3 linked regions of the Variovorax paradoxus genome follow. The protein of the gene in region 1 interacts with the protein of each later gene in a pairwise test. Links are inferred from orthologs where the notes say so. Each region holds a gene or a part of one and is shown in the gene's direction. Other genes may lie near its edges. The genes, in order: AACL56_RS17055, AACL56_RS14855 and glnL.

Region 1 (10,837 bases):
TGCCGCTGGGCGCGATGGCGTTGTCGGGAATGAGCCAGCTCGTGACGAACCAGAACGCGATCAGCGACAGCACGCCCGCCACCGCCAGTCCCTTGTAGAGCGCGGGCATCACGTTGACCATGCCCGGCGAAGCCTTCACGAAGAAGCAGCCGATGATCGACGCGACGATCGACACGCCGCCCAGCGCCAGCGGATAGAGCACCGCGTTGACCGGCGCCGCCGTGACCATCAGCGCGCCCAGCACCATCGTGGCAATGAGCGTCACGGCATAGGTCTCGAACAGGTCGGCCGCCATGCCGGCGCAGTCGCCCACGTTGTCGCCCACGTTGTCGGCGATCACGGCCGGGTTGCGCGGGTCGTCTTCAGGGATGCCGGCCTCGACCTTGCCCACCAGGTCGGCGCCCACGTCGGCGCCCTTGGTGAAGATGCCGCCGCCCAGCCGCGCGAAGATCGAGATCAGCGAGGAGCCGAAGGCGAATCCGATCAGCGGGTTGAGCAGGGAGGACAGGCCGTGGGCCCCGGCCGGAATGCCGCCGGCGGCCAGCACCCAGTAGAAGACCGACACGCCCAGCAGCCCTAGGCCCACCACCAGCATGCCGGTGATGGCGCCCCCGCGGAACGCGACGTCCAGCGCCGGGCCGATGCCGTGCGTGGCCGCCTGCGCGGTGCGCACGTTGGCGCGCACCGACACGTTCATGCCGATGAAGCCGCACGCGCCCGAGAGCACCGCGCCCACCACGAAGCCGACGGCGGTGGTCAGGTCGAGGAAGAGGGCGATCAGCACCGCCAGCACCACGCCGACGATGGCGATGGTGCTGTACTGCTTGGCAAGGTAGGCGGAGGCGCCGGCCTGGATGGCCGCTGCGATCTCCTGCATGCGGGCGTTGCCGGCGTCCTTCGAGAGAATCCAACTTCGGGCCCAGAAACCGTAGGCCACGGCCACGAGGCCGCAGACGATGGCCAGTATCAGGGGGGTGTTGCCGATCATGCTTTGCTTCTCCATTCGTTCGTTTAAGACTTGTGGAGACGGACGCCATGAACCCTGCGTGCAACGCGTACGGGGGCATGATTTCCGTCGCGTTGCTTCCTCGAAGCTCGCTGCACCGAGGTGCGGAGCCGATTGGCCAACGGTTGCAATTTACAGGCAAAAACGAGCGCGTGTGCGACCGTGCGGTGACACGGAAAGTAAACTCCGGGTTTGTCCCCATCCTTCTCATACTTTCAACTACTCGAAAAACGTCATGTCCTTCGACAAAGTTTCCCCCGGCAAGAACGTGCCCGACGCCTTCAACGTCGTGATCGAAATCCCGATGAACGCCGACCCGATCAAGTACGAAGTCGACAAGGAATCGGGCGCGATCTTCGTCGACCGCTTCATGACGACGGCCATGTACTACCCCGCCAACTACGGCTACGTGCCGCAGACCCTGTCGGGCGACGGTGACCCGGTCGACGTGCTGGTGATCGCCCCGTACCCGCTGCTGCCGGGCGTGGTCGTGCCGTGCCGCCCCCTGGGCATCCTGATGATGGAAGACGAAGCCGGCGTCGACGGCAAGGTGCTGGCCGTGCCCACCGACAAGGTGCTGCCGATCTACAGCCACTGGAAGTCGGTCGACGACGTGAACCCGATGCGCCTGAAGGCCATCAGCCACTTCTTCGAGCACTACAAGGACCTGGAAGCGGGCAAGTGGGTCAAGGTGCTGGGCTGGGAAGGCATCGACTCCGCCAGGAAGGAAATCCTGGACGGCATCGCCAACTACAAGAAGTAAGTTCTTCGTGCTGCCGCGAGGCAGCGTTCGAGGGGCGCCATGCCCCTCGAACCGGCGGCCTCAGGTCCGGACCGCGTCCGAGGCCAGCCGCATCCACTCGCGATTGACCGATCGCGCGTGCGAGTTCCAGTGGCGCGCGGCCTGCTGGAGCTCCTCCCACTGGCGCTGCGCGCCTGTGGCATCCCCTTGTTCAGCCAGCCATGCGATGTAGCGGGCACGGGTCTCGACCGTGTTGAACTGGCTCAATGCGCTTTCGAAGGCATCGCGCGCTTCCTGCTGGCGGCCGTCGGCAGCCAGTGCCCGGGCCGTGAGCACGGCGACCTCGTCCCGGCGGTAGTCGTCGCGCGTGGCGCGCAGGGCCTGCAGCGATTGCAGCGCTTCGCGCCCGGCGCTGGGGCCGCCTGCGGCAAGTAGTGCGCTGGCCAGGCCGAACTGAAGTTCGGGGTCGGAAGCCAGCGGGCCCTTCAGCGCGTCGCGGTAGTGGCCCACGGCGTCGGCTGCCTGGCCCCGGTCGAGCGCGGCCTTGGCCAGGCGCAGCTTGTTCTGCGCGGTGGGCGCGAGGTCGTAGGCCTCGGCCGCGGCGCGGTATTCGCGCTCGGGATCGATGAAGCCGATCGCCGCGCTCGCCACCTTGCCGGCGGTGCGCTGCATGCGCGAGGCGGGCAGGTACTCGACCACGAAGTACACGACGCTGCCCAGCAGCGGGAAGCTGAACAGGATGATGAGCCAGTACATCTGCTTGCCGTGGCGCATGGCATGCACCGCGAAGAACAGTGCGATCAGGATGTGCAGCCCCAGTCCGAAGATCGGCATCGGTTTTCCCCTCTGTGTTGTTGTGGATATCGGGCGCGTTTATAGCAGCCCCGCATGGCAACGCAGGGGCTGCTCAGGTCGCCTTGAACGGACTGCGCTCGCCGAGGTGATCCATGTAGTTCTCGATGCCTTCGCCCTCACGCTCTAGGAAGCGCTCGACCGCATCGGCGAAGGACGGGTGCGCCAGCCAGTGCGCGCTGGTGGTCTTCACCGGCATCAGCGCGCGCGCCATCTTGTGCTCGCCCTGTGCGCCGCCCTCGAAGCGCGTCGCGCCATGCGCAATGCACCAGGCCAGCGGCTGGTAGTAGCAGGCCTCGAAGTGCAGGCAGTCGACGCGTTCCAGCGCCCCCCAGTAGCGGCCGTAGGCAACCGGCGGTTCGCCGGGCTGTGTCGACAGCGCGATCAGGCTGGCGGCCATGGGCTTGCCGTTGCGCTCGGCGATGAACAGCAGCCAGGCCTCGGGCATCGTGTCGGCCATGCGCCGGAAGAAGTCGCGCGTGAGGTAGGGCGGGTTGCCGTGTTCGCGGTAGGTGCGTTCGTAGCAGCGGTAGAAGAAGTCCCAGTCGGCCTTGGCGATGTCGGCGCCGCGCGACCAGCGAAAGCTCACGCCGGCGTCCGCCACCTTGCGGCGTTCCTGCCGGATCTTCTTGCGCTTGTCGTGCGAGAGGCTGGCGAGGAAGGCATCGAAGTCGGGGTAGGTCCCGCCGCCGTTCGGCCCCAAGGCGAAATGCTCGCCCTCGGGGGGCTGCGAGGACGCGTCGGCGCCGGACGCGGGGGCTGCATTCGTCCAGTGGAACTGCACGGTGTTGCGCAGCATAAGGCCGGCTTCGGTGCAGGCAGCGATGTCGGCCTCGGAGCCGAACAGCAGATGCAGCGAAGACAGCTCCTGCTGCTTGCACAGGGCGATGAGCCCTTGCACCAGCAAAGTGCGGCTGGCGGCATCGCGCGCCAGCAGCCGCGCACCGGGCACGGGCGTGAACGGTACCGCGACCACGGCCTTCGGGTAATAGGCCAGGCCGTGCTGCTCATAGGCGTTGGCCCAGGCCCAGTCGAACACGTACTCGCCGTACGAATGGTCCTTGATGTAGAGCGGGCACGCCGCCTGCAAGGTCTCGCCTTGCCACAGCGTGACGAACTGCGGCATCCATCCGCTGTCGGGCGTGGCACTCCGGCTGTCGTTCAGCGCCGCGAGGTATTCGTGACGCATGAAAGGCGAGGGCTCGGCCTCGGCGGCGAGCAGTGTGTTCCATGCTTCCGGGCTCACGTCCGACGGCGATGACAAAACCCGAATGACATAATCGTTCAAGCCTTTTCTTCCTTCTGTATGACGCTCAAGCTCGCGATCGCGCAACTCAATTTTGTGGTGGGCGACATTGCCGGCAATGCAGAAAAGATCGTCGACGCCGCGCGCCAGGCGCATGCGCAGGGTGCGCGTCTGCTGCTGACGCCCGAGCTCTCCATTGCCGGCTACGCAGCGGAGGACCTGTTCCTCCGCCCCGCCTTCACCGAAGCCTGTGATGATGCCGTGAAAGGCATTGCCGCCGCTCTGGCCGACCTCAAAGACATGGTCGTGGTGGTGGGGCATCCCACGGGCGGCAGCGTGCGCAGCCGGTCGGTGGCGGTGCAGATGCGCCACAACGCGGCCAGTGTCATCAAGGAGGGCCGCATCCTCGAGACCTACGCCAAGCGAGAGCTGCCCAACTACCAGGTGTTCGACGAGCGCCGCTACTTCACGCCGGGACAGGGCAGTTGCGTGTTCGAGGCGGGCGGCGTGTCGGTCGGCCTGCTCATCTGCGAGGACGCCTGGTTCGACCAGCCGGCCGAACTGGCCCGAGAGGGCGGCGCCGAGGTGCTGGCGGTGATCAATGCGTCGCCGTACCACGTGGGCAAGGAAGGTGAACGGGTCGCGCGCATGTCGGAGCGAGCGCGGTCCGTGGGCCTGCCGCTGGTCTACGCGCACCTGGTCGGCGGACAGGACGAGGTCGTGTTCGACGGCGCTTCGTTCGCGCTGCAAGCCGACGGCGCGGTCGCCATGCAGGCCGGAAGCTTCCAGGAGAAGCTCCTCTTCGCGCAACTGGAGCGCACGGCGCAAGGCCGCGTGGGCTTCACCGATGAGCCGGGCGCCATCGCACCGGTGCGCGATGCCGAAGCCCAGCTGTGGGATGCGCTGGTGCTGGGCGTGCGCGACTACGTCGGCAAGAACGGCTTTACAGGTGCCATCCTCGGGCTTTCGGGCGGCATCGACTCCGCACTGGTGCTTGCCATCGCCGTCGATGCGCTGGGCAAGGAAAAGGTCCGCGCCGTCATGATGCCGTCGCCGTATACCGCCGACATCAGCTGGATCGACGCGCGCGACATGGCCGGCCGGCTGGGCGTGCGCTACGACGAGATTTCCATCAGGCACACCGTCGAGTCCTTCAAGGGCGCATTGGCCGGGGAGTTCGAGGGGCGGCCCGAGGACACGGCCGAGGAGAACATCCAGGCCCGCATCCGCGGCACGCTGCTGATGGCGCTGTCGAACAAGTTCGGCTCGATCGTGCTGACCACCGGCAACAAGAGCGAGATGGCCACCGGCTACTGCACCCTCTACGGCGACATGGCGGGCGGCTTCGCGGTCATCAAGGACCTGCTGAAGACCACGGTGTTCGCACTGGCCCGCTGGCGCAACGCCCACGACCCGTACGGCACCGGTGCCGAGCCCATTCCCGAGCGGATCATCACGCGCCCGCCGAGCGCTGAACTGCGGCCCGGGCAGACCGACCAGGACAGCCTCCCGCCCTACGACATCCTCGACGGAATCCTGGCACGCTACATGCAGGATGATGAGGGCATCGACGAGATCATCGCCGCGGGCTACGACCGCGCGGTGGTCGAGCGTGTCGCACGGCTGATCAAGATCAACGAATACAAGCGGCGCCAGGCGCCCGTAGGCATCCGGGTCACCCATCGAAGCTTCGGCAAGGATTGGCGTTACCCTATCACCAGCAAATTCAACGAAACCGCCGGAGCATAAAACCCATGAAGCAGATCACCGCCATCGTCAAACCCTTCAAGCTCGAGGACGTGCGCGAGGCCTTGGCCGAAGTGGGCGTCACCGGCCTCACAGTCACCGAAGTCAAGGGTTTCGGCCGCCAGAAGGGGCACACCGAGCTCTACCGCGGCGCTGAATATGTCGTCGATTTCCTGCCCAAGATGAAGGTCGAGGTGGTCGTGAACGAGGCCGACGTCGATCGATGCATCGAGGCCATCGTCAATTCGGCGCGTACCGGCAAGATCGGCGACGGGAAGATCTTCGTGACCGGGGTGGAGCGCATCGTGCGCATCCGCACGGGTGAAGAGAACGAAAACGCGGTCTGACCGATTCGCCCCCCGGCCGCGCGCACGTCGTGTCGCTTGGCCGTCCCTCTGACCGGGGCGACGCCTGAGGTCCCGCAAAGCCGGTTCCTCGCTTTTCTGAAAAGGGCCGGCCGCTGTGCAGCGGCCGCAGGGGTCAGAGGTTTTCCGAGAGGCGATCTTCTCGCGGGTGCAGGGGGACTTCAGCGCGAAGCGCCGCCAGCAGTTCAGGCACCTCGGTGCCGGTGCGGATCAGGTCCATCTGCCATTCGCCCATGAAGCCCTCGCGCACGCTGTGCGCCAGGAAGCCCAGCAGGCCGTCGTAGTAGCCGGCGGTGTTCAGGATGCCGGTCGGCTTGTCGTGATAGCCAAGCTGGCGCCAGGTCCAGATCTCGAACAGTTCCTCGAAGGTGCCGATGCCGCCCGGAAGGGCGACGAAGGCGTCGGCACGCTCGCCCATCATGGCCTTGCGCTCGTGCATGGTGTCGACCACGTGCAACTCGTCGCACAGGGGGTTGGCCAGTTCCTTGTCGACCAGCGCCTTGGGGATGATGCCGACGACCCGGCCGCCGGCCAGCCGTGTCGCCTCGGCCACGGTGCCCATCAGTCCGGTGCGGCCGCCGCCGTACACCAATTGGCCGCGGTGCTGGCCGATCCACTGGCCGACCGCTCGTGCAGCCTGGGAAAACTCGGGGCGTTCGCCGGGGCGCGAACCGCAATACACACAGATCGAAAATTCAGGAGTCATGCTGCCATCATGCCGCAGGCAGCCGGCCCGCTCATGACATGAAGCGTTGCCACAGCGCCGCAGCCCAGATCCCCCCGCACAGCGTGAGCGAGAGCAGCACCGCGGCACTGCCCATGTCCTTGGCGCGCTTGGAAAGGTCGTGCCACTCGGGGCCGATGCGGTCGATGGCGGCCTCGACAGCGGTGTTAAGCAGCTCGACGATCATCACCAGGATGGCGCTGCCCGCGAGCAACGCCACTTCGACCCAGCTGCGGCCCAGCCAGAAGGCAACCGGGATCATGACGATCGACAGGATCGCTTCCTGGCGGAAGGCCGGTTCGCTCCAGCCGGCGCGCAGGCCATGCAGCGAAATCAGCGTGGCATGCCAGACACGCTCGAAGCCCTTGCGGGACTTCTGCGGGTTGACGGCGGGGTCGGGAAGTTTCGGCAAGGCACTCATCGGCGACTCATCGGTTTGGAGGTGATGAGCCGCGTACCGGCCCAGGCGTCGTGCCAGAACTGGCGCTCGGGGTGAAAACGTGCGAGCAGGGCCCAGATGGCGACCCAGCCGAAGATCAGGACCGCCGATTCGCCGCCCGACAGCTTGAAGGGCGCAATGGCAGCCAGCGGCGGCAGGAACCAGATCCAGCTCAGCAGGTAGCGTCCGAGGGCGCGGCCCTGGGTGACCGGGCGGCCATGCGTGTCGACGATGCGGATGTTCCAGGTCTTCATGGCAAGAGTCTGGCCCTTGGTCCAGAACCAGACGAAGTACACGCCGAATACCACGAAAAGAAAAGCCTGCAGCAGGTGGCGCCGGGAATCCATCGCATCGCGCATCTGGCCCAGCGTGCTGAAGAGCCATCCCGACACGAACACCACGGCGAACAGCAGCATGCCTTCATAGAGCCAGCAAGCCATCCGCCGCCACAGACCCGGCGTGCCGGCGGCTATCGAAAGGTGAGCGGTGGTTGCAGGCGCGAAGGGCGCGGAGGGCGAGCCAGGCTGTTCGGACCCCGACGCTTCGGGAGGGCTGGAAACCATCGAAACCTTGTACCGGGAGTCAGGGGGCGGGAGCAGGCGTATCGCTTGCCGCGGGGGCAGGTACCTGTGCTTCCGGCGGCACCGGCGGCGAGGCCGTGCTCGATGACAGAGGCGCGGCGGGGGCGGCCGGGGCGACGATCACCGCGGGTGTCGCGCTGGGAGAAGTGCGCTCGGGCGGAGAGGCCACCATGAGCGTTGCGGGTGCGGACGCAGGCGCGGGCGGCGGAGTCAACAGGATCCTGGGAGTGTGCTGGCCGCCCGGCGTGACAGCCGGCACAGGCACCAGCCGCTGTGACGAGACGGGGCGCACCGGAACGGCGGCGCCGCGGGGCTTGGCCGGCGCGCGCTCGGCGAGCTTGCGCTTTTCTTCCTCGCTCAAGGCCTGGTATTGCTCCCACTTCGCCTTTCGCTCATCAGGAGGGATGCGCTTGACCTCGGCGAAATTCAACCGCGCCTGCACGCGCTGCTGGTTGCTGAGCGCGGCCCACTCGATCATCCGGCTGTGCAGGGTGTTCTGGTCGTCTGCGGACATGCTCTCGAAGTTGCGCGAGAGCGCCAGCCACTTCCTTTTCTGACCGACGTTGAGCGTGTTCCAGTGAACATTGAGCGGCTTGAGCGCATGCTGCTGCTCGGCGCTGAGTTCGCTCCATAGCGGCTTGGTCGTCGGGACGGCCTTGGGACTGGAGGTGGCCGATGGCGTCGTCGTGCCTCCCGACGACTTGGCGAAGCCCTCGGCAGGGGGTTGGGCGCTGGCGAGCGTCAGGCCGAAGGCGGCCGCTGCAAGCGCGCCTGCCCAAACGACGGCGCCCGCCTGGAGCGGGCGCGTCGGGCGGGGGGTGTTCGCGCTGGAGGAGGTGCGGCGTCGCATTCGGTCGGTCGGGGTGTCCGTCGTGAAATGTTCAGTCGGAGGCGCTGTCGGCCTTCAGGAATTGGGCGAAGCCGGGGTCGGTATAGGCAGCGGGCGGCAGATCGCCGGTGAGGAGGGCGGAGTCGACCTCGGCCAATTCGCTGGCGCGATCGTCGTCCTGCATCACGCTGATGGTGATCAGACCGGCCACGAGCGCGATCAAGGGCACCACCGAGCCGATGCGGGTCCACCAGCCGCCGCCCAGCGCGACCGAATGACCCGACTGCACCACCACGGGCGCGGTCCGCAACTGCGGCGGAAGCTTGCGAGCGGCAACAGCCTGCGCGCGCGCCACGCGCAGTCGTTCGCCGATGTCGTGCGGCAGCTCGCGGTTGCCGGCCGACAGGCGGGCGGCCAGGCGCAGGCCGAACTCGTCCTCGGCGGCGGATGATGTGGTTGGAACCATAGTGTTCATAGCGATATTCCCTTGGCCTTGAGCGCCTTGCTCAGAGCGTGAACGGCTCGCGAGCAATGGGTTTTGACGCTGCCTTCGGAGCAGCCCATCGCGGCGGCCGTCTCTGCGACGTCCATTTCCTCCCAGTAACGCATCAGGAAAGCCTCGCGTTGACGACCGGGCAAAGCTGCGATCTGCTCCTCGATCTCCTTGAAGATCTGGGCGCGGCGGGTCGTGTCTTCGGCGCTCTCCGCTTCCCTAGAGTCGGTCGGCGAGACGAAGTTCTCGAGCAGGTCGAAATCTCCGTCGTCGTCGACGGAGTCGAAGTCGCTGAGGTTGGAGAACAGCGCGCGGCGGGTCTTCTGGCGGCGGAACCAGTCGAGGGTGCAATTCGACAGGATGCGCTGGAACAGCATCGGCAACTCGGCGGCCGGCTTGTCGCCATAGTGCTGCGCCAGCTTCATCATGCTGTCCTGCACGATATCGAGCGCTGCTTCTTCATCCCGCACGTGATAGACCGAGCGCTTGAAAGCGCGCCGTTCGACGCTTTTCAGGAAGTCGGAGAGTTCTTGTTCAGTGGCCAAGCGAGAGGGGACGCGCAGGACGCGCCTCGTGGGAATGGGTCTGGCGATCGCGTATGGTTATCGCCGCGGATTATGCCTTTGTAGCTTTGCACGCCACATGAAGCGAATCTGAACGCCGGAAGTGCCATAATCCGGCCTGCAAGTCAAAAGGCAAACGGGTCACGGTCCGGCGGAACATCAGTCCGCTCATGGCTTTGGCCTTAAGTCCTGGCGCGACCTCACAAGGGTTGGCAAGGGGCACCCAAGGTATTTCGTTCCCGAAATAAACAAAGGTTGATCATGGAAATCTCCAAGGCGGAAATTCTTTCCGCGGCGGCCGCGTCCAGCGGCGCAGGCAATCCGTCGCAAGAACTCATGGGCGCAGAAGTGCTGGTCAAGGCACTGCAGGCCGAAGGCGTTCAATATGTCTGGGGCTACCCCGGCGGCGCAGTTCTCTACATCTACGACGCGTTTTACAAGCAGGACACCATCCAGCATGTGCTGGTGCGCCACGAGCAGGCCGCCGTTCACGCAGCCGACGGTTACGCACGTGCCACCGGCGAGGTCGGCGTCGCGCTGGTCACTTCCGGTCCTGGCCTGACCAACGCGGTCACCGGCATCGCAACGGCCTACATGGATTCGATCCCGATGGTGATCATCTCGGGTCAGGTGCCGACGGCGGCCATCGGCCTCGACGCCTTCCAGGAATGCGACACGGTCGGCATCACGCGCCCCATCGTCAAGCACAATTTCCTCGTCAAGGATCCCAAGGATCTGGCCATGACGATGAAGAAGGCCTTCCACATCGCACGCAGCGGCCGTCCCGGCCCCGTGGTGGTGGACGTGCCCAAGGACGTTTCCTTCAAGAAGATTCCGTACGCAGGCTACCCCGACAAGGTCGAGATGCGCTCGTACAACCCGGTGCGCAAGGGCCATGGTGGCCAGATCCGCAAGGCGCTGCAACTCTTGCTGGCGGCCAAGCGTCCCTATATCTACACCGGCGGCGGTGTGCTGCTGGGCAACGCCACCAACGAACTGCGCACGCTGGTCGACATGCTCGGCTATCCGGTCACCAACACGCTGATGGGCCTGGGCGCCTATCCGGCGAGCGACCGCAAGTTCCTTGGCATGCTGGGCATGCATGGCACCATCGAAGCCAACAACGCGATGCAGAACTGCGACGTGCTGTTGGCAGTCGGCGCGCGCTTCGACGACCGCGTGATCGGCAACCCGAAGCACTTTGCGCAGAACGAGCGCAAGATCATCCACGTCGACATCGACCCGTCGAGT
Region 2 (11,164 bases), 480 kb from region 1 along the record:
TGGCAGGCCGTGGGCTTCTGCCACGGGGTGATGAACACCGACAACATGAGCATCCTCGGGCTCACCATCGACTACGGGCCGTTCCAGTTCCTCGACGGCTTCGATCCGCGCCACATCTGCAACCACAGCGACACCAGCGGGCGCTACGCCTTCAACCAGCAGCCCAACGTGGCTTACTGGAACCTGTTCTGCCTCGCGCAGGCGCTGCTGCCGCTCATCGGCGACCAGGACCTTGCCGTGTCCGCGCTCGAGTCGTACAAGACCGTGTTTCCGCAGGAGTTCGAAGGCCGCATGCGCGACAAGCTGGGCCTGGCGGATGCGGCCGAAGGCGACCGGCCGCTGGTCGAGGGCGTGCTCAAGTTGCTGGCCGCAGGCAAGGTCGACTACACGATCTTCTGGCGCCGGCTCTCGCACTACATGGCCGACGGCAACGCCGAACCGGTGCGCGACCTGTTCCCGGATCGCGAAGGCTTCGACGCATGGATGCTATCGTTTTCGGAGCGCCATGCGACCGTGGACCTTGGGCAAGCGGCCGATCTGATGCTCAGGTCCAACCCCAAGTTCGTGTTGCGCAACCACCTGGGCCAACAAGCCATCGAGGCAAGTCAGGAAAAGGACCACTCGGGTGTGGCAACCTTGCTGGCCCTGCTCGAAACCCCCTTCGACGAACACCCCGGACACGACGCCTACGCCGGCTTTCCGCCCGACTGGGCCTCCACGATCGAAATCAGCTGTTCCTCATGACCCTGCCCGTACAGAAGACCGACGCCGAATGGAAAGCCCTTCTGGCTGAAAAAGGCGCCGAACCTGCCGCCTTCGAGGTGACGCGCCATGCCGCCACCGAACGCCCTTTCACGGGCAAGTACGAGGCGCACTGGGACGACGGCACCTACCACTGCGTCTGCTGCGGCGCCAAGCTGTTCGACTCCGCGACCAAGTTCGATGCCGGCTGCGGCTGGCCGAGCTTCTCGCAGGAGGCGGTGCCCGGCGCCATCCGGAACATCGTCGACCGCTCGTACGGCATGGTGCGCACCGAGAATGTCTGCGCCGGCTGCGGCGCCCACCTGGGCCACGTGTTCCCCGACGGCCCCACCGAAACCGGCCTGCGCTATTGCATGAACTCGGCTTCGCTCGACTTCCAGAAAAAATGAAACTGATCCTCGACTTCTTTCCGATCCTGCTGTTCTTCGTCGCGTACAAGCTCGGCGACATCTACACCGCCACCGGCGTGCTGATGGCCGCCACCGTGGTGCAGATGGCCATCATCTACGCCACCGAGCGCAAGCTGCAGGCCATGCAGAAGGCCACGCTGGTGCTGATCCTGCTGTTCGGCACGCTCACGCTCGTGCTGCATGACGACCGCTTCATCAAGTGGAAGCCGACCGTGCTGTACGGCGCCATGGCCATCGCGCTGGCAGTGGCGCTCTGGGCGCTGAAGAAGAACTTTCTCAAGATGCTGCTGGGCTCGCAGCTCGAGCTGCCCGATCGCATCTGGGGCCGGCTGAACGTGGCGTGGATCGGCTACTGCCTGTTCATGGCCCTCATCAACGGCTATGTGGCGGCGTACTTCACGACCGAGGCCTGGGTCAACTTCAAGCTCTGGGGCTACGTATTCCCGATCGTCTTCCTGGTGGCGCAGGGCCTGTACATCGCCCCGCACCTTAAGAACGACGACAAGCCCACGGCATGACGGGAGGCACCATGAGCACCACCGCAGAGTTGCCGACCACCGCAGCCCTCGAGGCCGTATTGCGCGAGAAGCTCGCCCCGACCGAGCTCGAAGTGATCGACGAAAGCGCTGCCCATGCGGGCCATTCGGGCGCCAATGCGGCGGGCTACGGCACCCATTTCCGCGTGCGCATCGCCTCCCCCATGTTCGACGGGAATCCCCGCGTGGCGCGGCATCGGCTTGTGTATGATGCCCTCCAGGTTTTTATCGCACAGGGTCTGCACGCCATCGCCATCGAGGTGCTCTGAGTCGTCCAACGCAAGCTCGCACCGCTTTCGACGCGGTTGCAGCGCTCCCCTTTTCCTCCCCTTCCCTGCTTTCTTTCCCGCGCGTTTTCCTACAAGCGCATTTCCTTCCCAGCTCGATATTCATTCCATGAAAAAACAAATCTTGCAGGCCGTCGCGGCCGCAGTGCTGCTCGGTGCCACTTCCACGGCGGCGCTGGCGCAGAACGCAGCCATCGTGAACGGCAAGCCGGTGCCCAAGGCCCGCATGGACGTTCTGGCCCAGCAACTGGCAGCCGCAGGCCGTCCGGTGACGCCTGAAATGCAAAGCCAGCTGCGCGAGGAAATCGTGGCGCGCGAAGTGTTCATGCAGGAAGCGCAGAAGCAGGGTCTCGACGTCAGCGAGGACTACAAGAACCAGCTCGAACTCGCCCGCCAGGCCATCCTGATCCGCGCGCTGTTCGAGAACTACCGCAAGACCAACCCGGTGTCGGACGCCGACGTGAAGGCCGAGTACGACAAGTTCGTGGCGGCCAACGGCGGCAAGGAATACAAGGCCCGCCACATCCTGGTGGAGACCGAAGACCAGGCCAAGAAGATCATGGCCGACCTAAAGAAGGGCGCCAAGTTCGAAGACATCGCCAAGAAGCAGAGCAAGGATCCGGGTTCGGGTGCCAACGGCGGCGACCTCGACTGGGCCAATCCCGCGAGCTTCGTGCCCGAGTTCTCGGAAGCGATGATCAAGCTCAAGAAGGGCGAGACCACCCCCGCGCCCATCAAGACCCAATTCGGCTACCACATCATCCGCGTGGACGACATCCGCCAGGCGCAGCTGCCGAAGATCGAGGAAGTGAAGCCGCAGATCACGCAGCAGCTGCAGCAGCAACGCCTGCAGAAGTACCAGGAAGAACTGCGCGCGAAGGCGAAGGTGGAGTAACTCGTACACCCCCAGGGTTCGCGGTGTTCCGCGAATAGAAAAAGCGACCTTCGGGTCGCTTTTTTCATGGCCGGCCGGTCGCCTGCTTCAGATGGCCCAGGTACCGAAGTTGTCTCCTGGCCCGTCGAAGGCTCCGAAGACCTGCCACGCCTTGTCGGCATCGATGCCCTGCACGGCTTTGCCCAATGCGTCGAGCGTGCCGTGGATCCTGCGCGATGCTCCGAAGTGCGCCGCGTTGAGCGCTTCGAGCTGCGGCAGCAGCACCTGCAGGATCTCAATGCGCGCCGACGAGGCCAGTGCCTCGTCGGCGCGCCACGTGAGCAGCTGCTTGCGGATCAGGTCCTCGATCCGCGCCGCTTCCAGCACATGCCGGCTTTGCGGGTGATCGAGATCGAGCATCGGCCGGTCAGCCCACCCACTTGCGCGCGTTGCGCCAGATCTGCATCCAGGGGCTGAGTTCGCTGCGGTCGCCCGAGGTCCAGCTCATCTGGATGTTGCGGAACACGCGCTCCGGGTGCGGCATGACCGCGGTGAAGCGACCGTCCGGCGTGGTCACCGAGGTCAGGCCGCCGGCGCTGCCGTTCGGGTTGAACGGGTACTGCTCGGTCGGCTGGCCGTGGTTGTCGACGAAGCGCATCGCGCCGATGGCCTTGGCCGCGTCGCCACGATGCTTGAAGTTGGCGTAGCCCTCGCCGTGCGCCACGGCGATCGGCAGGCGGCTGCCGGCCATGCCCGCGAAGAAGATGCTGGGCGACTCCAGCACCTCGACCATCGACAGCCGCGCCTCGAAGCGCTCGCTCTGGTTGGTGGTGAATCGCGGCCAGGCTTCGGCGCCCGGAATGATGTCGGCCAGTTCGGCGAACATCTGGCAGCCGTTGCACACGCCCAGCCCGAAGGTGTCGGCGCGGCCGAAGAAGGTCTTGAACTGCTCGGCCAGCTTCGGGTTGAAGGTGATGCTGCGCGCCCAGCCGATGCCGGCGCCCAGCGTATCGCCATAGCTGAAGCCACCGCAGGCCACCACGCCCTTGAAATCGGCGAGGTCCGCCCTGCCCGACTGCAGGTCGGTCATGTGCACGTCGAAGGCCTCGAAGCCCGCTTCGGTGAAGGCGTAGGCCATCTCGACGTGCGAGTTGACGCCCTGCTCGCGCAGGATCGCGACCTTGGGGCGCGACTGCAGGATGGCCGGTGCCAGAGCCACGGACTGTTGCGCGTTCGGCAGGAACACGTGCATGCCCGGGTCGTTCGGCACGCCCGCTGCGGCGTGCTCGGCGTCGGCGCAGGCCGGGTTGTCGCGCTCGCGGGCGATCTTCCAGCTGACCGAATCCCACACCTGGTGCAGGTCGTGCAGGCTGGCGCTGAACACCGACTTGGCATCGCGCCAGATTTCGACCTTGCCCTTGCCCGCATCCATGGCGGAGCTGGCGGGGCGCGTCTTGCCGACGAAGTGGCTGTGCGTGCTGAGGCCGTGGGCACGCAGCACCTGCATGACGTCGTTGCGCTCGGCGGTGCGCACCTGCAGCACCATGCCGAGTTCTTCGTTGAACAGCGCCTTGAGCGTGAGTTCTTCGCGACGCGCGCTGACCTGCTGCGCCCAGTTCTTGGCGTCGCCGGTCTCCATGCGGCTGTCGGAAATGCCGTCGCCTTCCGTCACGAGCATGTCGACGTTCAGCGCCACGCCCACGTGGCCGGCAAACGCCATTTCGCACGCGGTGGCGAACAGCCCGCCGTCGCTGCGGTCGTGCATGGCCAGGATCTTGCCGTCGGCGCGCAGCGCGTTCACGGCATTGACCAGGGCCACGAGCTGCGCCGGGTCGTCCAGGTCGGGGACCGTGTCGCCGCTCTGGTTGAGCGTCTGCGACAGGATGCTGCCTGCCATGCGGTGCTTGCCCTGGCCCAGGTCGACGAGCACCAGCGTGGTGTCGGCTTCTTCGGCGTCGAGTTGCGGCGTGAGCGTGCCGCGCACGTCGGCCAGCGAGGCGAAGGCGGTCACGATCAGGCTCACGGGCGAGGTGACCCGCTTGGCTTCAGCGCCGTCTTTCCATTGGGTGCGCATGGACAGCGAATCCTTGCCGACCGGAATCGATACGCCCAGTGCCGGGCACAGCTCCAGGCCCACGGCCTTCACCGTCTCGTACAGCGCAGCGTCCTCGCCGGGCTCGCCGCAGGCGGCCATCCAGTTGGCCGACAGCTTCACGCGTGAAAGCTCGATCGGCGCGGCCAGCAGGTTCGTGATCGCCTCGGCCACGGCCATGCGGCCCGAGGCCGGCGCGTCGAGCGCGGCCAGCGGCGTGCGCTCGCCCATGCTCATGGCTTCGCCGGCAAAGCCCTTGTAGTCGGCGAGCGTCACGGCGCAATCGGCCACGGGCACCTGCCACGGGCCGACCATCTGGTCGCGGTGGCTCATGCCCCCCACGGTGCGGTCGCCGATGGTGATGAGGAAGCGCTTGGAGGCCACGGTCGGGTGCGACAGCACGTCGATGGCGGCCTTCTGCAGGTCGACGCCCGTGAGGTCGAGCGGCTTGAAGACGCGTGTCAAGCTCTTCACGTCGCGGTGCATCTTGGGCGGCTTGCCGAGCAGCACGTCCATCGGCATGTCGACGGGCTGCACGTTGGCGCCTTCGTCTGCCACCAGCAGCTGGCGCTCCTCGGTCGCGACGCCCACCACCGAGAACGGGCAGCGCTCGCGCTCGCAGAAGGCCTTGAACTGCTCGAGCGACTCCGGCGCAATGGCCAGCACATAGCGCTCCTGGCTCTCGTTGCACCAGATCTCCTTGGGCGCCATGCCCGACTCTTCGAGCGGCACGGCGCGCAGGTCGAAGCGCGCGCCGCGTCCGGCGTCGTTGGTCAGCTCCGGAAACGCGTTGCTCAGGCCGCCGGCGCCCACGTCGTGGATCGCCAGGATCGGGTTGGCCGCGCCCTGCTGCCAGCAGTGGTTGATGACCTCCTGCGCCCGGCGCTCGATCTCGGGGTTGCCGCGCTGCACCGAGTCGAAGTCGAGTTCGGCCGCGTTGGCGCCGGTCGCCATCGAGCTGGCGGCGCTGCCGCCCATGCCGATGCGCATGCCGGGGCCGCCGAGCTGGATCAGCAGCGAGCCGGCCGGGAACTGGATCTTCTTGGTCTGCGTGGCGTCGATGCTGCCAAGGCCGCCCGCGATCATGATCGGCTTGTGGTAGCCGCGCTGCACGGTGTCGAGGTCGCTCGCCACCGCCTGCTCGTACTCTCGGAAGTAGCCCAGCAGGTTGGGCCGGCCGAATTCGTTGTTGAACGCTGCGCCGCCCAGCGGACCCTCGGTCATGATCTGCAGCGGGCTGGCGATGTGCTCGGGCTTGCCGTAGTGACCATCTTCAGGCCACAGCTTCGACACTGTGAAGCCGGTCAGGCCGGCCTTGGGCCTGGAGCCGCGGCCGGTGGCGCCCTCGTCGCGGATCTCGCCGCCCGCGCCGGTGGAGGCGCCCGGGAACGGGGAAATCGCGGTCGGATGGTTGTGCGTCTCGACCTTCATCAGCACGTGGCTCAGCGCGCTGTCTTTCTGATAGCTCTGAGAACCCGCGGCCGGAATGAACCGTTCGATGGTCGCGCCCTCCATCACCGAGGCGTTGTCCGCATAGGCGATGACGGTGTGCTGCGGGTTCTGCTTCTCGGTGTGCCGGATCATCGAGAAGAGGCTCTGGGGCTGGGCCTTGCCGTCGATGGTGAACTGGGCGTTGAAGATCTTGTGGCGGCAGTGCTCGCTGTTGGCCTGCGCGAACATCATCAGTTCGACGTCGCTGGGATTGCGGCCCAGGCGGGTGAAGGCATCGACGAGGTAGTCGATCTCGTCCTCGGCCAGCGCCAGGCCGAAGCCGGTGTTGGCCGCGACCAGCGCGGCGCGGCCGCCGGCCTGCACATCGACCTGCGCCATGGGCTGGGCCGGCAGTTCGCTGAACAGGCTGGCCGCCTGCTCGACGGTGGCCAGCACCGATTCGGTCATGCGGTCATGCAGCGGGCCGGCCGCGGCGGCCAACTGGTCGCCCTCGAGCACGGGCGCCTTGCCGATCAGCGGGGCCTTGAGTTTCAGGTGGTACTGGGTGACGCGTTCGACCCGGCGCAGCGCCAGGCCGCAGTTGTGGGCGATGTCGGTGGCCTTGGAGGCCCAGGGCGACACGGTGCCCAGGCGGGGTGTCACGACCACCGAGGTGGTCGATCTGGCCGGCGACTCGAAGGGCTCGCCATAGGTCAGCAGTGCCGCGAAGCGCTCGCGCTCGGCGGTGCCGAGGGCGGCCTCGGTCACCACGAGGTGGACGAAGCGGGCCGAAATGCCCTCGATGCGCGGCTCGATGGCCTGCAGCTTCGGCAGAAGCTGGCGTGCGCGGAAATCGCTGAGTGCGCTGCCGCCCTCGAACATGGTTACGACAGGAAGGGCTTGAGGTGCGGGCTGCGTCACGGTCGGTGGGGCCTCGGGGGCGCGTTGGAAATCAAGGAATCGAGGCGGATGGCCGCTGACTGGGGCCATCCGCGTTAACCCGCAATTTTAGGCCAACCCCGGGCCGCCCTGCGCTGGCCACCTCATTGGAGGGCAGCGGGGACACGAAGTGGCCCGCGTCGGGGGCAGGTTCACCTGCTGGATGGGATAATTCCGGCATGAGCATTAACTACAAAGACGCTGCGGGCATCGAAGCCATGCGGGTCGCCTGCCGCCTTGCCTCCGAGGTGCTGGATTACCTCACGCCCCTCATCAAGCCCGGCATCACGACCAACGACGTCGACCGGCTCGCCGCCGAATACATGGTCAAGCAGGGCACCACCTCCGCCACGTTGGGCTACATGGGCGCGAGCAGCGTCCCCTTCCCCAAATCGCTCTGCACCTCGGTCAACCACGTGGTCTGCCACGGCATTCCCAATGACAAGCCCCTGAAGAAGGGCGACATCATGAACGTCGACGTGACCGTCATCAAGGACGGCTGGTTCGGCGACAACAGCCGCATGTACGTGATCGGCGACGCCTCCATCGCCGCCAAGCGCCTGTGCAACCTCACCTTCGAGGCCATGTGGCACGGCATCATGCAGGTGCGCCCCGGCGGCCACCTGGGCGACGTGGGCCATGCGATCCAGAAGTTCGCCGAAGGCCAGGGCTTCTCGGTGGTGCGCGAGTTCTGCGGCCACGGCGTGGGCCAGCGCTTCCACGAGGAACCCCAGGTCCTGCACTACGGCCGCCCGGGCACGATGGAAGAGCTCAAGCCCGGCATGATCTTCACCATCGAGCCGATGATCAATGCCGGCAAGCGCGACGTGAAGGAAGACTTCAAGGGCGGCCAGTACGACGGCTGGACCATCGTCACGCGCGACCATTCGCTGTCGGCCCAGTGGGAACACACCGTGCTGGTCACCGAGACCGGCTACGAAGTGCTGACCCTGTCCGAAGGCAGCCCGCCGCTGCCCTCCTTCGTCACCTCCACCAAGACCTGACGCGCCCGCGCGTTCCCCGCACGTGATCGAAGCAGCCAAGATCGACGTGGCGACGCTGCGCGAAGCCTATCGCGCCAGGAAGCTCGCCCTTTTCGACACCCTGCGCTTTGCACGCGCACCGACGCGCAGCGTGCACACCGTGCTGCGTCAGCTCTCGGCACTGGCCGACGAGACGCTTGCCTCCCTGTGGCAGGACGCCGGCTTCGGCGACGCGCTTTCGCTGGTCGCCGTGGGCGGCTACGGGCGCGGGGAACTGTTTCCGTATTCGGACGTCGACGTGCTGCTGCTGCTGCCGCCCGAAGGCCATGAGAACGCCATCGAGCCAGCCCGCATCGAGGCCTTCATCGGCCACTGCTGGGATGCGGGCCTCGAAATCGGCTCCAGTGTCCGTACGCTCGAGGAGTGCCTGGCCGAAGCCGAAAAGGACGTCACCGTCCAGACCTCGCTGCTCGAGGCGCGGCTGATCACCGGCGACAAGAAGCTTTTCACCGCCTTTCGCCGCCGCTTCGCCCGTGCCATCGATCCGCAGGCGTTCTTCGTGGCCAAGTCACAGGAGATGCGGCATCGCCACCAGAAGTTCGACAACACCCCCTACGCGCTGGAACCCAACTGCAAGGAATCGCCGGGCGGCCTGCGCGACCTGCAGACCATCCTCTGGATGACCAAGGCCGCCGGCTTCGGCAGCCGCTGGGACGACCTCGCCAAGAATGGCCTGGCAACCTCCTTCGAGGCCCAGCAGATCAAGCGCAACGAGGCCCTGCTCTCGCTCATCCGCGCCCGTCTGCACGTGATCGCCAACCGCCGCGAAGACCGGCTGGTGTTCGACCTGCAGACCGCGGTAGCCGCGAGCTTCGGCTACGAGGGCGAATCGCAGCGCAAGTCGAGCGAGGCGCTCATGCGCCGCTACTACTGGGCCGCCAAGGCGGTGTCGCAGCTCAACCAGATCCTGCTGCTGAACATTTCCGAGCGGCTGCAGCCCAGCGACGAGCAGCACACGCCGATCAACGAGCGCTTCTACGAGCGCGCCGGCCTGATCGAGATCGCCAGCGACGACCTCTACGAGCGCGAGCCGCATGCGGTGCTCGAGACCTTCCTGCTGTACCAGAAGACCATCGGCGTGAAGGGCCTGTCGGCGCGCACCCTGCGGGCGCTCTACAACGCGCGCCACGTCATGGACAGCAAGTTCCGCAACGATCCGGCCAACCATGAGACCTTCATGCGGATCCTGCTGCAGCCCTACGGCATCACGCACGCTTTCCGGCTGATGAACCAGACCTCGGTGCTCGGACGCTACCTGCGCGTGTTCCGCAGCATCGTGGGGCAGATGCAGCACGACCTGTTCCATGTCTACACGGTCGACCAGCACATCCTGATGGTGCTGCGCAACGTGCGGCGCTTCTTCATCGCCGAGCATGCGCACGAGTACCCGTTCTGCTCGCAGCTCGCCGCCGGCTGGGACAAGCCCTGGATCCTGTATGTGGCCGCGCTCTTCCACGACATCGCCAAGGGCCGCGGCGGCGACCATTCCACGCTGGGCGCGCGCGATGTGCAGCGCTTCTGCAAGCAGCACGGCATCGCCCGCGAGGACGCCAGGCTCATCGAATTCCTTGTGGCCGAGCACCTCGTGATGAGCCAGGTCGCCCAGAAGCAGGACCTGAGCGACCCCGAGGTCATCGGCGCGTTCGCCAAGCGCGTGGGCAACGAGCGCTACCTGACGGCGCTGTACCTGCTGACGATCGCCGACATCCGGGGCACCTCGCCGCGCGTGTGGAACGCCTGGAAAGGCAAGCTGCTCGAAGACCTCTACCGCTACACGCTGCGCGCGCTGGGCGGCCGCATGCCCGACCCGGATGCCGAAGTCGAGGCACGCAAGCGCGAGGCGCTGGTGCAGCTCGCGCTGCACGCCCAGCGCTTCGAGGCGCACAAGGCGCTGTGGGACACGCTCGACGTGGGCTACTTCATGCGCCACGACGCCACCGAGATCGCCTGGCACGCCAAGCAGCTCTCGCGGTTCGTGCCGCCGAAGAACGTGCAGGTCGATCCGAAGGCGCCACCCATCGTGCGTGCGCACCTGTCGCCAGTGGGCGAAGGCCTGCAGGTGGTGGTGTACACGCCCGACCAGCCCGACCTGTTCGCGCGCATCTGCGGATATTTCGACCAGGCGTCCTTCAGCATCCTGGACGCCAAGGTGCACACCACGAGCAACGGCTACGCGCTCGACACCTTCCAGGTGGTGACGACTTTCCTGCCGGACCACTACCGCGACCTGATCAGCATGGTCGAGCAGGGCCTGGCGCAGACACTCACCGAGGCCGGCGCCCTGCCCTCGCCCAGCATGGGCCGGGTCTCGCGCCGGGTGCGCAGCTTTCCGATCAAGCCGCGCATCAGCCTGCTTCCAGACGACAAGGCACAGCGCTGGCTGCTCAATATCTCGGCGAGCGACCGCGCCGGCCTGCTGTATTCGGTGGCCCGGGTGCTGGCACGCCATCACTTGAACCTGCAGCTCGCCAAGGTCACGACGCTGGGCGAGCGGGTCGAAGACACCTTCCTGATCAGCGGCCCCGAGCTACAGGGCCAGAAGACGCAGCTCGCGATCGAGACCGAACTGATGGAAGCGCTTGCGTCCTGACCGTCCGGTCAACCCGCAGATTCCCGAGCAGCACAACAGGTCATGCGGACTCCGGCGAAGCGAAAGCCGGTGCGAACGGTCCATCACCGTCAAAATGTCGGTCATGGAATCTTTGATCGAACAACTTTCCGACTCGGTGTCTTCCGCCAAGACACTCGAAGACCTCGCACGGCCGATGCTCGAAATGCTCGAGACCGTGA
Region 3 (5,926 bases), 1.2 Mb from region 1 along the record:
TGCCACAGCCTCGACCAGGCCCTGGAATACCTGGACAAGGACCGTGCGTTCCTGACCAAGGGCGGCGTGTTCACCGATGCCTACATCGATGCTTACATCGAACTGAAGATGCAGGAAGTCACGCGCTTCCGCATGGCGACGCACCCCGTCGAGTTCGACATGTACTACTCGCTGTAATTTGGCTCGCCTCCAGGCTGTGCGCACTTCGTGTCGCTTCGCCTTCCTACCGGGGGCGATACCTGCGGCCCGGCAAAGCCGGTTCCGCGGTATCCCTGGAAGGGGGCTTGGCGCAGCGCGGTGTGTAGGCCCGATGGGTTAAGAAAAGGACGGCTTGCCGTCCTTTTTCATTGGGGTGGAACATCTGGTCACCATTGGCGTCGAATTGCATGAAAATGCGCCTTTGTCGCGCTGTCCACCGCCAATAACCGATACACATGAAGACTGCTTCCCTCATTTTCCTGGCCGGTTCACTGCTCGCGCTGCCGGCGCTCGCGCAGGAGCGCGTCTGGCGTTGCGGCAATGAATACACCAACAACGCCTCCATCGCCCAGCAGAAGGGATGCAAGCCGCTCGAAGGCGGCAACGTCACGGTCGTGCAGGGCACGAGGCCTTCGGGCGGTGGCGGCGGTTCGACGTCGTCGTCCTCGGGTTCGTCTGCAGCGCGTGCGCCGGCGGGCAGCCCGCGCGTCGAAGGCGTCGACCAGCGCGCCCGCGATGGCGAGGCGCGTTCGGTGCTCGAGTCCGAGCTCAAGAAGGCCGAGGCGCGCCAGGCCGAGCTGCAGAAGGAATACAACAACGGCGAGCCCGAGAAGCAGGGCAGCGAAAGCAAGAACTATCAGAAGTACCTGGACCGCGTCGCCGAAATGAAGGCCGAGCTGGCGCGCAACGAGAGCGATATCGCCGGCATCCGCCGCGAGATCGGCCGTCTGCCCGTCAAGCAGCCCTGATCACATGGTGTTCGGGAAGAAGGCGAACGGCGCCAACCTGCGCTTCAAGTCCTTCGACCTGCTGTCCACGCTGATCGCGGTGGTCAACGGCAACGGCTCCGTGCTGTTTGCCAACGCAGGCCTCGAGGACGCACTGGGCACATCGCGACGCACGCTCGAGGGATCGCAGTTCGGTGCCTGTTTCCACGAGCCGCAGGTGCTGCGCACTGCCATCGACGGCGCCAGCAGCAACGACTTCGCAACGCTGCGCTACGAAGCCTTCCTGCGTCGCGTCAATCACGAGCTGATGCCGGTGCAGGTCACGCTGTCGCACGGCGACAGGAAGGGCGAGCTCATCATCGAGATGTCGCCGCTCGAGCAGCAGGTGCGCCAGGACCGCGAGGAGCGCCTCATCGACCAGGCGCAGGCCAACAAGGAACTCATCCGCAACCTCGCGCACGAGATCAAGAATCCGCTGGGCGGCATCCGCGGTGCGGCGCAGCTGCTGCAGATGGAGGTCGAGTCCCGCGACCTCATCGAATACACCCAGGTCATCATCCACGAGGCCGACCGGCTGCAGACGCTGGTCGACCGGCTGCTGGCGCCGCACCGGCGCCCGCACGTGGTGGGCGACGTGAACATCCACGAGGTGTGCGAGCGCGTGCGCTCGGTCATCCTGGCGGAATTTCCGCGCGACCTGCACATCGAGCGCGACTTCGACGTCTCGATCCCCGAGTTCCGCGGCGACCGCGAGCAACTCATCCAGGCCACGCTGAACATCGCGCACAACGCGGCGCAGGCGCTGGCCGAGCGTCGCGCCGCGGGCGATGCGCAGATCACTTTCAAGACGCGCGTGGCACGCCAGGTGATCTTCAACAAGCAGTGGTATCGACTGGCACTGGAATTGCATGTCATCGACAATGGACCGGGTGTGCCGGACACGATCAAGGACCGCATCTTCTATCCGCTCGTCTCGGGCAGGGAAGGCGGGACCGGGCTGGGGCTGACGCTCGCGCAAACCTTTGTGCAGCAGCATCACGGCGTGATCGAGTGCGACAGCGTCCCGGGCCGAACCGATTTCAAGATATTGATACCGCTGCCCTAGCGCAGCACCGGCAACAGAGGAGATGCATGAAGCCGATCTGGATAGTTGATGACGACCAATCGATTCGCTTCGTGCTCGAGAAGGCTCTGCTGCGCGAAGACCTGCCCACGCGCAGTTTCACGAATACCCGAGAGGTGCTGGCCGCCCTCGAGCAGGCCGGCGACGACGAGCAGCAGGCGCCCCAGGTCCTGGTGAGCGACATCCGGATGCCGGGCGGCTCCGGGCTCGACCTGCTCGACAAGATCAAGGCCCGGCACCCCGGCCTGCCCGTCATCATCATGACGGCGTTCTCCGACCTCGACAGCGCCGTCTCGGCCTTTCAAGGCGGTGCCTTCGAATACCTGCCCAAACCCTTCGACCTGCCGCGTGCGGTCGAGCTCATCCGCCGCGCGGTCGACGAAAGCCAGCGCGAGGAAGTCGCGGAAGAACGTATGGTCGCTGCGCCCGAGATGCTCGGCCAGGCGCCCGCGATGCAGGACGTGTTCCGCGCCATCGGCCGGCTCTCGCAGAGCAACGTCACGGTGCTCATCACCGGCGAATCGGGCTCGGGCAAGGAGCTGGTGGCGCGCGCGCTGCACAAGCACTCGCCGCGCGCCAACGGCCCGTTCGTGGCCATCAACACCGCCGCCATCCCGAAGGACCTGCTCGAGAGCGAGCTCTTCGGCCATGAGCGCGGCGCCTTCACCGGCGCGCAGACCATGCGCCGCGGCCGCTTCGAGCAGGCCGAGGGCGGCACGCTGTTCCTCGATGAAATCGGCGACATGCCCTTCGACCTGCAGACGCGCCTGCTGCGCGTACTCAGCGACGGCCACTTCTATCGCGTGGGCGGCCACAACTCGGTGAAGGCCAACGTGCGGGTCATCGCGGCCACCCACCAGGACCTGGAGCAGCGCGTCAAGCTCGGCGGCTTCCGCGAAGACCTGTTCCACCGTCTCAACGTGATCCGCCTGCGCCTGCCGGCCCTGCGCGAACGCGGCGAGGACGTGCCCGCGCTCACGCGCCACTTCCTGCAGGTCAGCGCGCGGCAACTCGGCGTGGAGCCCAAGCGCATTTCCGATGCCGCGCTGGCCAGGCTCGCGGCCTTCAGCTTCCCCGGCAACGTGCGGCAGCTCGAGAACATCTGCCACTGGCTGACCGTGATGGCGCCAGCCCAGCTGATCGAGGCCAAGGACCTGCCGCCCGAAGTGATGGCCGGCGGCGCCGCCGTCGATGCCCACGCCCATGCGGCGGAGAGCGCGGCCACGGCCCCTGCCGGAATGCCGCAGCAGGCCGTGGCGCCGCTGCCGGTGGCGGGCGTCGAGGCGCCATCGGCCACACACAGCGCACACGCCGCAGCCGACGCTCCGGAGGCTCCCGCCGCGGGCGGCGTCAGCAGCTGGGAAGGCGGCCTCGAGGCCGAGGCGCAGGCGCTGCTGGCGGCCGGGCGCACCGACGTGTGGGACGTGCTGTCGCGCCGCTTCGAGTCGCGCCTGATCCTCACGGCGCTGGCCAATACGCGCGGTCGCCGCATCGAGGCCGCGCAGAAGCTGGGCATCGGGCGCAACACCATCACCCGGAAGATCCAGGAACTCGGCATCGAATGAAAAAGGCCCCTCGGGGCCTTTTTTTATGCCGGTTCGCGGGTGTCTTCGCTATCGGCTGCGTTGTCCGAGGGTCAGCGAGTCCAGCTGGAAGTTGCCGCTCTTGTCCCAGAGCCACGTGTCCACGTAGGTGTGGGCGCCCAGCTTTCCGGGGTTGGGCAGCGGCGACGTGGCCTTGATCAGCTCCGCGATCTTCGGCGGCACCTCGGGTGCATGGCTCGGCGTGCGGCTGAAACCCACGCGCACCACCTTGCCGGTGGCATCGATGTCGGTCTCGACCACCACCACCGCGTAGACCAGCGGCGGGATCTTGCCCTTGTAGATGCGGCTGGCGTACTTGTTGTAGATGTGGCGCGCGCCGATCTTGCGGTAGGCCCGCACGGCCGGCGTCTGCGCCGTGATCAGCCGCACCGTGGCCACTTCGCGCCCGCTCGAGGAAGCCTCGTCCGCGGGCGATTCGGACGTGGACGAGGAGGCCCCTGCGCCGCCCTCCGCCTTGTCGGCGGACTTCAGCAGCGAACAGGCCGACAGTGCCAGTGCCGCCGCCAGCAGGGCGACGCGGCTGGCCGTGCGATGGAGCTTCGCCATGGTCTCAGGCTCCCTGGTCAAGATCGAGCACCACCGGTGCGTGATCGCTGGGCTTTTCCCATTTGCGCGGCACGCGGTCGATGACGCAGCCCTTCACGCGCGGCAGCAGCGGCTGGCTCACGAGGATGTGGTCGATGCGCAGGCCGCGGTTCTTCTGGTAGCCCAGCATGCGGTAGTCCCACCACGAGAAGCTCTTCTCGGGCTGCTCGAACATGCGGAAGCTGTCGGTCAGGCCCAGCTCGAGCAGCGCCTTGAAATGGTTGCGTTCCTCGGTCGTGTGGTGGATGGTTTCCTTCAGGCCCACAGGGTCGAAGCTGTCGCGGTCCTCGGGCGTGACGTTGAAGTCGCCCAGCAGCACCAGGTTCGGGTGTGCGGCCAGCTCTTGGCGCAGCTGGTCGTGCAGCGCCTCGAGCCACTTCATCTTGTAGGCGAACTTTTCCGAGCCCGGCGCCTGCCCGTTCACGAAGTAGCAGTTGACCACGCGCAGCGGACCGGAGGGCGTCTCGATGGTCGCCGCGATCACGCGCGACTGGTCGTCCGTGAAACCGCCGATGTTCTTCACCACGTCGCGGACCGGCGCGAGGCTCAGGATGGCGACGCCGTTGTAGGTCTTCTGGCCGAACACCGCGGCCTCGTAGCCCGCGGACTTCAGGACCTCGAGCGGAAACTTGTCGTCCGTCATCTTGAGCTCCTGCAGGCAGAGCACGTCGACCGGGTTGGCAATGAGCCAGTCGAGCACGTGCTGCAGGCGCGCGGTGAGGGAGTTGACGTTCCAGGTGGCGATTTTCATGTGGGCGGCGGTCTGTGCGAGGGCTGTCGGTGTGGCGCGGCGGCGTGGCATGGTTGCCCCGCCGGCCGTGCCGCGAAAGGAGTTCCGGCGCACATTCTGCCGCGCCCGCGGCCGGGCCCTGTATCAGACGGAGACGCGTACGTCTACGCGCCCCCAACCCCGGTCTACAGCGCGATCACGTCCGGAATGGCCTTGTTCGCCTTGAAGCAGGACAGCGCCTCCATCTGCTTCCACGCCTGCAGCTGCGTGAAGTTGGTCTGGTACTCGATGTAGCAGCCTGTCAGCGCCTCGTCGATGATCTTGTCGGCGCGCTCGAACAGGATCTGGTTGTCTTCCAGGTCGCGGAAGTAGGTGCGCCAGGTGTCGCGCTCGCTGGAGCGTCCGAGCAGCGTGAGGTAGCTGGAATAGAAGAGCGAGTTGAACGCGCGGCCCAGGTTGTCCTGATACACGGTGAACTCGCCGCCGCCGCCCATGCCCACGCCCACCGTCACGTCGGCCTCGATGCCGAGCTTGGAGCCCCCGAAGGCCGACGACTCGAACTCGAGCGCGAACGAGGCGCCGACGCCGACCGACAGCGAACCCTTGGCCGTGCCCTTGATGATGTCGTAGCCGCACATGCGCAGCGACAGCGAGGCCTCGCCCTTGATGCGCGCGCCGGCGAAGGCTTCGGCCTTGAGCTCGAGCTTCACGCCGTCCACCGTGGCGCTGAACTCGACCTCGGCCGTGGCCATGGCGCCCGCGAAAGCCTCGGCGCTGGCCTCGATCAGGAAGATGTCGGCCACGTCGATGTTCGCGTCCACCTTGATCTTCACGCCCACCATCGCCTCGACGCTGCCCTTGACCGTGACGCCCTTGCCCTTCTCGTACGTGGCCTCGCCCTCGGCGCTGAGCGACGCGCCAGCGAAGGCCTCGGCCTTGAACTCGGCACGCAGCCCGG

The links.
Region 2: the proteins of AACL56_RS17055 (region 1) and AACL56_RS14855 interact in binary tests that used the Escherichia coli proteins (3 or more experiments, as listed by UniProt). The link is inferred for Variovorax paradoxus from one-to-one orthologs.
Region 3: the proteins of AACL56_RS17055 (region 1) and glnL interact in binary tests that used the Escherichia coli proteins (3 or more experiments, as listed by UniProt). The link is inferred for Variovorax paradoxus from one-to-one orthologs.

The regions. Positions count from the first base shown.
Region 1 is NZ_LR743507.1:3,717,472-3,728,308, reverse strand. Bases 4,405-7,269 are described here. They hold AACL56_RS17055 (P-II family nitrogen regulator), read left to right. Parts: upstream 4,405-5,600; coding sequence 5,601-5,939; downstream 5,940-7,269. Other genes in these bases: AACL56_RS17040 (RDD family protein), read right to left, coding at 7,099-7,269; AACL56_RS17045 (diacylglycerol kinase), read right to left, coding at 6,695-7,102; AACL56_RS17050 (TIGR00730 family Rossman fold protein), read right to left, coding at 6,073-6,663; AACL56_RS17060 (NAD+ synthase), read left to right, coding at 4,405-5,595. In the rest of the region: AACL56_RS17080 (sodium-translocating pyrophosphatase), read right to left, coding at 1-988; ppa (inorganic diphosphatase), read left to right, coding at 1,242-1,769; AACL56_RS17070 (hypothetical protein), read right to left, coding at 1,830-2,582; AACL56_RS17065 (GNAT family N-acetyltransferase), read right to left, coding at 2,656-3,888; more of AACL56_RS17060, read left to right, coding at 3,907-4,404; more of AACL56_RS17040, read right to left, coding at 7,270-7,683; AACL56_RS17035 (DUF3106 domain-containing protein), read right to left, coding at 7,703-8,551; AACL56_RS17030 (DUF3619 family protein), read right to left, coding at 8,583-9,005; AACL56_RS17025 (RNA polymerase sigma factor), read right to left, coding at 9,002-9,568; AACL56_RS17020 (acetolactate synthase 3 catalytic subunit), read left to right, coding at 9,848-10,837. UniProt on the Escherichia coli protein: P-II indirectly controls the transcription of the glutamine synthetase gene (glnA). P-II prevents NR-II-catalyzed conversion of NR-I to NR-I-phosphate, the transcriptional activator of GlnA. When P-II is uridylylated to P-II-UMP, these events are reversed.
Region 2 is NZ_LR743507.1:3,243,231-3,254,394, reverse strand. The notes cover bases 7,973-11,164. They hold AACL56_RS14855 ([protein-PII] uridylyltransferase), read left to right. Parts: upstream 7,973-8,357; coding sequence 8,358-10,964; downstream 10,965-11,164. Other genes in these bases: AACL56_RS14850 (sensor domain-containing diguanylate cyclase), read left to right, coding at 11,068-11,164; map (type I methionyl aminopeptidase), read left to right, coding at 7,973-8,335. In the rest of the region: AACL56_RS14895 (protein adenylyltransferase SelO), read left to right, coding at 1-744; peptide-methionine (R)-S-oxide reductase MsrB, read left to right, coding at 741-1,151; AACL56_RS14885 (septation protein A), read left to right, coding at 1,148-1,690; AACL56_RS14880 (BolA family protein), read left to right, coding at 1,702-1,977; AACL56_RS14875 (peptidylprolyl isomerase), read left to right, coding at 2,105-2,890; AACL56_RS14870 (hypothetical protein), read right to left, coding at 2,978-3,289; purL (phosphoribosylformylglycinamidine synthase), read right to left, coding at 3,297-7,274; more of map, read left to right, coding at 7,511-7,972.
Region 3 is NZ_LR743507.1:2,509,277-2,515,202, forward strand. The notes cover bases 1-2,991. They hold glnL (nitrogen regulation protein NR(II)), read left to right. Parts: upstream 1-951; coding sequence 952-2,031; downstream 2,032-2,991. Other genes in these bases: glnA (type I glutamate--ammonia ligase), read left to right, coding at 1-177; AACL56_RS11330 (hypothetical protein), read left to right, coding at 435-947; ntrC (nitrogen regulation protein NR(I)), read left to right, coding at 2,058-2,991. Outside these bases: more of ntrC, read left to right, coding at 2,992-3,614; AACL56_RS11345 (hypothetical protein), read right to left, coding at 3,663-4,199; xth (exodeoxyribonuclease III), read right to left, coding at 4,204-4,989; AACL56_RS11355 (hypothetical protein), read right to left, coding at 5,154-5,926.